Regions from separate parts of the Ruegeria sp. BHSB064 genome, predicted to be linked through region 1. Evidence: riboswitches for the same ligand, from Rfam matches in the RefSeq annotation. Region 1 holds a riboswitch; the other holds the start of a gene.
The links. A riboswitch is a leader RNA that binds a small molecule or an ion and turns the genes downstream of it on or off. The one in region 1 is predicted to bind cobalamin.
Positions count from the first base shown of each region.

Region 1 (3,827 bases):
CGGCGACAGCTCGCGATCCCCATACCGGGCAATGCCATCTTCAAAAATCTTGATCATGACCGGGTTCATTTCCAGAGGCACCCCCGCGCGGTCTGCAACCTCCTGAAACAGACCAATGTCCTTTTTGACCAAATCCATAGTGAAAGAAATATCGCGCGAACCGTTCAGGATGACCTGACTTTCGGTTTCATGCACAAAGGACGTACCGGACGAGATTTTTATCGCCTCATATGTCGTGTTGAGATCCATACCCGCCGCCTTTGCCGTGACCAGAGCTTCAGCGCAGGTGATCAGGTTGGCCGTGGCCAGATAATTGGTCAGCACCTTCAAAACCGAGGCTGAGCCCAATTCACCAGTGTGCAAAACACGCCGCCCCATGGTGGTCAGAAACGGCAGAATCCGTTCAAAAGTCGCACGATCACATCCCGCGAAGATCGAGATATTGCCGGTGGCCGCCCGATGGCACCCGCCCGAAACCGGGCAGTCCACTGCCGCGCCGCCGCGTTCGATCACTTCGGCTCCCAAACGCTTGACCTCGGCCTCATCGGTTGTCGACATCTCCATCCAGATCTTGCCGGGGCCCACTTCGGGCAGCATCTCTTGCATGACCGCATCTGATGCCGCAGGCGATGGCAGGCAGGTGATGACCGCATCGCAATCACGCATTAACTGTGCGGGGCCTTCTGCCGCCTTTGCACCGCGGGCGACGAACTCGGCCACCAGATCCGTGTTCAGATCGTGTACCGTCAGATCAATCCCGTTTCGCAGCAAGGATCCCGAAAGCTTGCCGCCAACGTTTCCCAACCCGATGAATCCTACTTTCATATGTCGCCTCTCCCTGCTGGCTTGTACCCGTCATGCGACCACGGATTTATCTGACCATTCATGCCGCCCAACGACAACCACAGGTCGCTTTTCACACCCGCCCCCTGATGTTACGCGCAACGCGCTTGACAAGCGGGCCAGCGGTGCCGCATGACCCATTCGTTGGTGTCGGCAAGAGCCGATGAAAAGGGAATGCGTCAACGGATCTTCCGCCAAACGCAGCCGCCCCCGCGACCGTGACCGGAGAGGGTGCCCAATGCCACTGGCCAAGGCCGGGAAGGCGGGACATCCGACAGAGGACCTAGACGAACCGGCCCTCTGACATCCGCAAGCCGGGAGACCTGCCAGCACCCGAAGTTGAAACCGGGCGGGGTGTTCCGGTATCGGGTCCATGTTGCAACACGTGGCCCGCTTGAAACCCCGTCCCCCGCGAAGAGGATTTGGGGGGATGAGAGACATGACTGAGACCACACCGGTCGAGCTGCTGGTCTGCACGACCTGCCGCCGCGGGCTGCCCGTCGAAGACGATGCGCAACGCCCCGGCACTTTGCTGCACCGGGCATTGGAACAAGCCGAACTGCCCGAAGGCATCACCCTGAAACCTGTCGAATGCCTTTCGAACTGTGATCAGGGCTGTTCTATCGTGCTGCGCGGCGGTCCCGATCGCTGGACTTTCGTTTACGAAAATCTGAACGAAGTGGACCATGTCGATGTAATCGTCGACGGCGCGACCAAGTATCTGGCCACCGAAGATGGCCTGGTGAAATGGCGCGAACGCCCTGAACATTTCCGCAAAAACTGCGCCTCGCGCATTCCCCCGATTGGAGCCTGACATGTCGAATCTCGAAAAACTTCCCGTCACCGTGATCACCGGCTTTCTGGGCTCGGGCAAAACCACGCTGGTCAAGCACCTCATGCAGAACCCGCAGGGCAAACGTCTGGCTGTTGTCGTCAATGAGTTTGGCGATGTCGGCGTGGATGGCGATATCCTGAAATCCTGTGCCATCCCGGATTGCCCTGCGGAAAACATTATGGAGCTGGCAAACGGCTGCATCTGCTGTACCGTGGCCGACGACTTCATCCCAACCATCGAAGCCCTGATGGCGCTGGAGCCGCGCCCCGAGCATATCCTGATCGAAACCTCTGGCCTCGCTCTGCCCAAGCCGCTGCTGAAAGCGTTCGACTGGCCGGATATCCGCTCAAAGATCACTGTCGATGGCGTGATCGCTCTTGCCGATGCCGAGGCCGTCGCCGCCGGTCGCTTTGCGCCGAATGTCGAAGCTGTCGATGCCCAGCGCATGGCTGACGACTCGATCGATCACGAAACGCCGCTGTCCGAAGTGTTCGAGGATCAGATCTCGTGCGCCGACATCATCCTGTTGACCAAGCCCGATCTTGCAGGGCCCGAAGGTGTGGCCAAGGCCAAGGAAGTCATCGCCGCCGAAGCGCCGCGCCCCCTGCCTGTTGTCGAAGTTGCCGAGGGTGTCGTGGATGTCCGCGTTGTACTGGGTCTGGAAGCGGCTGCCGAGGATGACATGGATGCCCGCCCATCGCATCATGACGGTCATCACGATCACGAGCATGACGACTTCGAAAGCATCATCGTAGAGTTGCCGGAACAAACCGACCCTGCCGATCTGGTTGCCAAGATCGAACGTTTGGCGACCGAGCTGAACATCCTGCGCGTCAAAGGCTATGCCGCCGTTCAGGGCAAACCCATGCGCCTACTTGTTCAGGCCGTCGGCGCGCGCGTCCGTCACCAATACGACCGCCCATGGGAACCGGGGGAAGAACGCCGCTCGCGTCTGGTGGTCATTGCCGAGCATGACGACATCAAAGAGGCCGAGATCCATGCGATCCTTGCAGGCGTGACCGAGGCCGCCGAGTAACCCATGCACGTCGTCTTCCGCGAAAGCCACGGGCTCGAGGAAACCGAGACCCCGACCGATCTGGGCCAAAGCCCGGCGGATCTGGTTGTCTTGTCCTTCTCGGACAGCGACCTCGGCGCTTTCGCGGCGGGCTGGCATCGTGGCGGCGGGCCCGAAGGTCGAATGCCAACGCTGCGCTTGGCCAATTTGACCGCGCTCAAGCACCCGCTTTCCGTCGACACCTATGTCGAGCAGACGCTGGACGGTGCCAAGGGTATCCTGATCCGCCTGATTGGCGGCGTGCCGTACTGGTCTTACGGCCTGCAGCAGGTTCTGGCGCTGGCGCAGGCCAAGGGGATCGCGCTGGCTGTGCTGCCTGCGGATGGGCGCGAAGATACGCGGCTGGATGATTATTCCACCCTGCCCGTTTCAACGCTGCGCCGTCTGGCCCATCTGTGCGACACCGGTGGTGAGGTCGCAGCGCAAGCCGCATTGGCCCAGATGGCCTTGGCAGCCGGGCTCTATGCCGGGCCGGTGATGGGCGCAAAGACCCTGCCTGAATTCGGGGCGTGGTGCCCTGATCGCGGCGTGATCCCCGCAGAGGCCGCGTTCGAAGACGACGCAAAACGTATCGTCGTCACGTTTTATCGTGCCTATCTGACATCGGCCGACACCGCTCCTGTCGCAGCTCTGATCCGCAGTTTGCGCGCGCGCGGATTTGCGGCGGTGGGCCTGTTCGCACCTTCGCTCAAAGCGCCAACAGCTGCCGATTGGTTGCGCGAGACTCTTGTGGCGTTGGCCCCCGCTGCCATTATCAACGCCACATCCTTTTCGGGCAAAGGCGCGTCTGGCTCGTCTCCGCTGGACACTGCAAATGTACCGGTATTTCAGGTCGCTCTGGCCACCTCGCGGCGCAAAGCCTGGGCCGAAGCGGAACGCGGTCTTTCGCCCGCCGACCTAGCCATGCATGTTGTACTGCCCGAGGTAGACGGGCGGATTTCGGCGGGCATCGCCTCGTTCAAAGAACCGGGCAAACGCGATCCTCATCTGGAATACTCACGCTTCGCCCACCGGGCCGAGGCCGAACGGATCGAAGCCATTATCGACCGGGTATCAGGCTGGCTGCGCCTGAAC
Region 1 covers NZ_JBXWSB010000006.1:61,301-65,127, forward strand. The annotation lists gene AC2FNU_RS02730 (NAD(P)-dependent oxidoreductase) at 1-825, opposite strand, end outside; cobalamin riboswitch at 972-1,188, shown strand; gene AC2FNU_RS02735 (DUF1636 family protein) at 1,283-1,657, shown strand; gene cobW (cobalamin biosynthesis protein CobW) at 1,659-2,714, shown strand; gene cobN (cobaltochelatase subunit CobN) at 2,718-3,827, shown strand, end outside.

Region 2 (3,827 bases), on a different contig from region 1:
CGGTCTCAGCCTTGAACTGGTCGGCCATTTCCTGCTGTTTCGCCAGACGCTCGGGCTGCTCCTCCGTTGTCCAGAAGCGGATCGTGTCCGCTTGTACCGACATGGCCGTCAGCGCCAGTGCTAACGACGAGCCGAGCATCAGCCTGGCTGCTTTTGGTGTAAGTTTCATGGTCGGTTTCCTCCCCGATTGTCTTCCATGGATCGTTTGATTTTTTCCGCCAACTCACTCGAAGTCAGCAGTGGCGGCCCGTCAGAGTCGCGTTCGATCAGCGTCGCCTGGCTGAGTTCGCGCAAAGATGCGGGTTCTTCCCCTCGGGTCTGACGTATCAGCATCGTTGCTAGGCGTTCGCCTGCCCGTTTGGAGTCGACGCTGAACGTGGTCAGCCCGGGGCTGGCATATTGGCATTCCGGAATTCCGTCATATCCAAGGACCGAGACATCACGCCCGATTTCAAGACCGAATTCTGCACACACAGGGTAGCTTCCCAATGCCGCCTGATCCGTCGCAAAGACAATCGCGGTCGGCGGGACAGACAGGCGCAACAAAGCGCGCGCTTCAGCGGCCCCTTCTTCGCGGGTGCGGGCCCCGTCGCGGATCAATTCAGGATCGACCGGCAATCCTGCAGCCCTAAGCCCGTCGACATAGCCATCCCGACGCAGGTGACTGTAGTTGAACTTTGGATCACTGCCGACAAACCCGATGCGGCTGTGACCAAAACGGACCAGACGTTCGACCGCGTCGCTCATGGCTTTTTCGCCGGAAATATCAAACCAAGACGTATCGTCCTGAAAACCGGTCCGACCATATCCTGTCCGACCATACAGGATGAACGGCACCTGCAGGTCGCTTAGGTACCCAACCCGCGCGTCATCGACTTCGGTACGCGGCAGGATGAATCCATCGGCCTTTCGTTCTTCGACCAGACGACTCAACACATTTAGCATGTCTTGTTTCGATTTCGCGGTCGAAATTGTCATCGTCCAGTCGGATGCACTGGCGGCTTCGCAAGCGCCCGCAAGAAAGTCCTGAAAGAATGGATTGTGCCGGTCCGGTTCTTCACTGTTGATGACCATGGCAATGGCACGCACGCGCCCCGTACGAATGGCCTGAGCGTGGCTGAGCGGGCGATATCCCATCTTGCGCGCCGTCACCTCGACCCGCTTTCGCGTTGATTCTGAGATGTCGGAATACCCGTTCAGTGCCCGCGACACGGTGCTTTTCGAAAGGCCGAGGTGATCAGCCAATTCTTCAAGCTTCACCCGCCCATTCGACGTGGCGCGCCGGGATCGGATTTGTCGCTGTTGCAGTTCGGGATTCGCCATCATTCTTTAATATAATTGTTCCGAAACCGGTTTCGGCAACAAAAAAATGACACCTTCAACCCACACCTGACAATCGCCTCCAACCAGCAGACAGGTCGCAACACCCCTCTCTTGGACATGATTGCAGTCGATAAGTTGCAATCAGAACCCCTCCGGAATTCGCAGATGACCCTCCCAATGCCGCAATCGGGAGTTGACCGTGTTCAAGTTTTTCTGTCATCAACGCGCCATGTTCGGTTCCGGGGAGTCACCCGGAGGCAATAGGGAATGCAGTGCGGCACATTCTTGGCCAAATCTGCAACTGCCCCCGCAACTGTAAGCGGCGAGCGAGACTGATTACGCCACTGGGGCACACCCGGGAAGGCCAGTTTAGCGTGAAGACCCGCAAGTCAGGAGACCTGCCGAACATGCGCCCCCGGAAGGGGCGCTCATCATCGGCGACGGGGTGTGCGCCGGATCTGTTTGCCCGTTGGGGCAAATAGTTTCGCATTCCCCAATGTCAAAAATCAATGCGTGCCGGGGAAGGCGCGACGTGAGAAGGACGTATTTGTGAAACACTTTTTGTTGGCCGCGGCAGTTGTCGTGGCAATGCCAGCGCTGGCGCAGGCTCATTTCCTGCTGGAATACACCGAAGACACCATGATCGAGCGTCCGGGTGACGTTCCGGTCAAGTTGGTCTTCTGGCATCCCTTTGAAGCCGGGCACGTGATGAGCCTGGACAAGCCGGAAGAGTTCTATGTGATCCACAACGGCGAAAAGATCGATCTGTTGGGTACATTGGAAGAAACCACGTTCGACGGCCCCGAGAACAGCGCCAAAGCATTTCTTGGTTCGGTTCCGGTGAAACGTTCCGGCGACTATGTGCTGGTGACGGTACCTGCGCCTTATTACGAAGAATCCGAGGATATCTATATCCAGCAGATCACAAAGGCTTACCTGAACCGCAATGAACTGCCCACCGACTGGGATCAACCGCAAGGTCTGGCGACCGAAATTCTGCCGCTGAACAAGCCTTATAACGTCATTGCAGGTTCCACCTTTACCGGCCGCGTACTGAGCGAAGGTGAACCGGTTTCTGGTACTGAGATCGAAATCGAATACATGGCTGCAGAACCTGATTTGGCAGGCAGCGGTGCAAAAGATGCCACGGCATCCCCTCTTCCGGGTGGGTCATTGGTCGCGATTTCAGATGAGAACGGCTATTTCACCTTTGGCGTACCAAAAGCGGGTTACTGGGGTTTTGCTGCTCTGGGTTCGGGCCCAAAAACCGAACATGAAGGCAAAGAACTGAGCCAGGATGCTGTGATCTGGATCCGCGCCTGGGATCTGGAGTAACCCCTATGCACATCGTGGACGGAGCCCTTTCGAACCCAGTTGTGATCAGCGGTGCAATCGCAGCGGCTGGCGGCGTTGCTGTGGGGCTGAAATCGCTGGACCTGGACCGAATTCCCATCGCGGGCGTGCTGTCGGCCTGCTTTTTTGTTGCCTCGTTGATCCATGTGCCGATTGGTCCGTCCTCTGTGCATTTGATCCTGAACGGTCTGGCCGGGCTTTTGCTTGGTTGGGCCGCTTTTCCAGCGCTGTTTGTTGGCCTGCTGCTTCAAGCCGTGTTTTTCGGTTTTGGCGGTTTGACTGTGCTTGGGATTAACACGGTCAACATCGCGCTTCCGGCGGTGCTGACATGGATGATCTTTGGTCGTCTGATCGCACGAGGCTCTCCGGTGCAGGGCGCTATTTGGGGTGGCATCGGCGGAGCGTTTTCAATTGCGGCCACGACGGCTCTTGTCGCTGTCTCACTGGCTCTGTCTGGTGACGCATTCCTACCAGCGGCAAAACTGGTCTTTTTTGCCCATATTCCCGTCATGGCAATCGAAGCGGTACTTACGGGTTTTGCCATTCTATTGGCCCGCAAGGTCAAGCCTGAACTCTTTCTAAGGGGTGCTCCGGTATGAGACAGCTGATTTTCGTTGTTGCGGTATTGCTTACCCCGCTTCCTGCGCTGGCCCATAAAGTTATCGCAGGGGTCTTTCCCGCAGGCGACGCGATTGAGGGTGAATTGGGCTTTTCCAACGGCGACATGGCTGAAAACCAAGACGTTATCGTTTATGGCCCCGATGGCGCTGAACTGGGGCGAACAGTCACCGATACCGATGGCTTCTTCCTCTACACCCCCACCGAACCCGTCGCGCACACGTTCAAAGCAGATCTGGGCGCTGGTCATATTGCCGAAGTCGCCATGCCAGCCGAGGAAGTGGCCGAGATTTTGGGTGTGGATCCCAAGCTTGTAAAACCTGTTACGCAGGTTGAAACCGCAACCGACATAGCGACGGTGACTGTTGCGTCACTAACCGACGAGGAACGCGCAGTCATTGCCCAAGCGGTACGAGACGAAACCCGCCCCCTGCGTCGTGAGATTGCAGCCTATCGCGAACACAACGACTTGCAGACCGTTCTGGGTGGGATCGGCTACATTATCGGTCTGTTCGGCATCGGCTTTTATGTCT
Region 2 covers NZ_JBXWSB010000145.1:371-4,197, reverse strand. The annotation lists gene AC2FNU_RS21805 (ABC transporter substrate-binding protein) at 1-169, opposite strand, end outside; gene AC2FNU_RS21800 (LacI family DNA-binding transcriptional regulator) at 166-1,326, opposite strand; cobalamin riboswitch at 1,541-1,743, shown strand; gene AC2FNU_RS21795 (DUF4198 domain-containing protein) at 1,873-2,658, shown strand; gene cbiM (cobalt transporter CbiM) at 2,664-3,275, shown strand; gene AC2FNU_RS21785 (NikL family nickel/cobalt ECF transporter subunit) at 3,272-3,827, shown strand, end outside.
Region 2: it holds a riboswitch for cobalamin, as region 1 does, so the genes downstream of both, AC2FNU_RS21795 (DUF4198 domain-containing protein) here and AC2FNU_RS02735 (DUF1636 family protein) in region 1, are expected to answer to the same signal.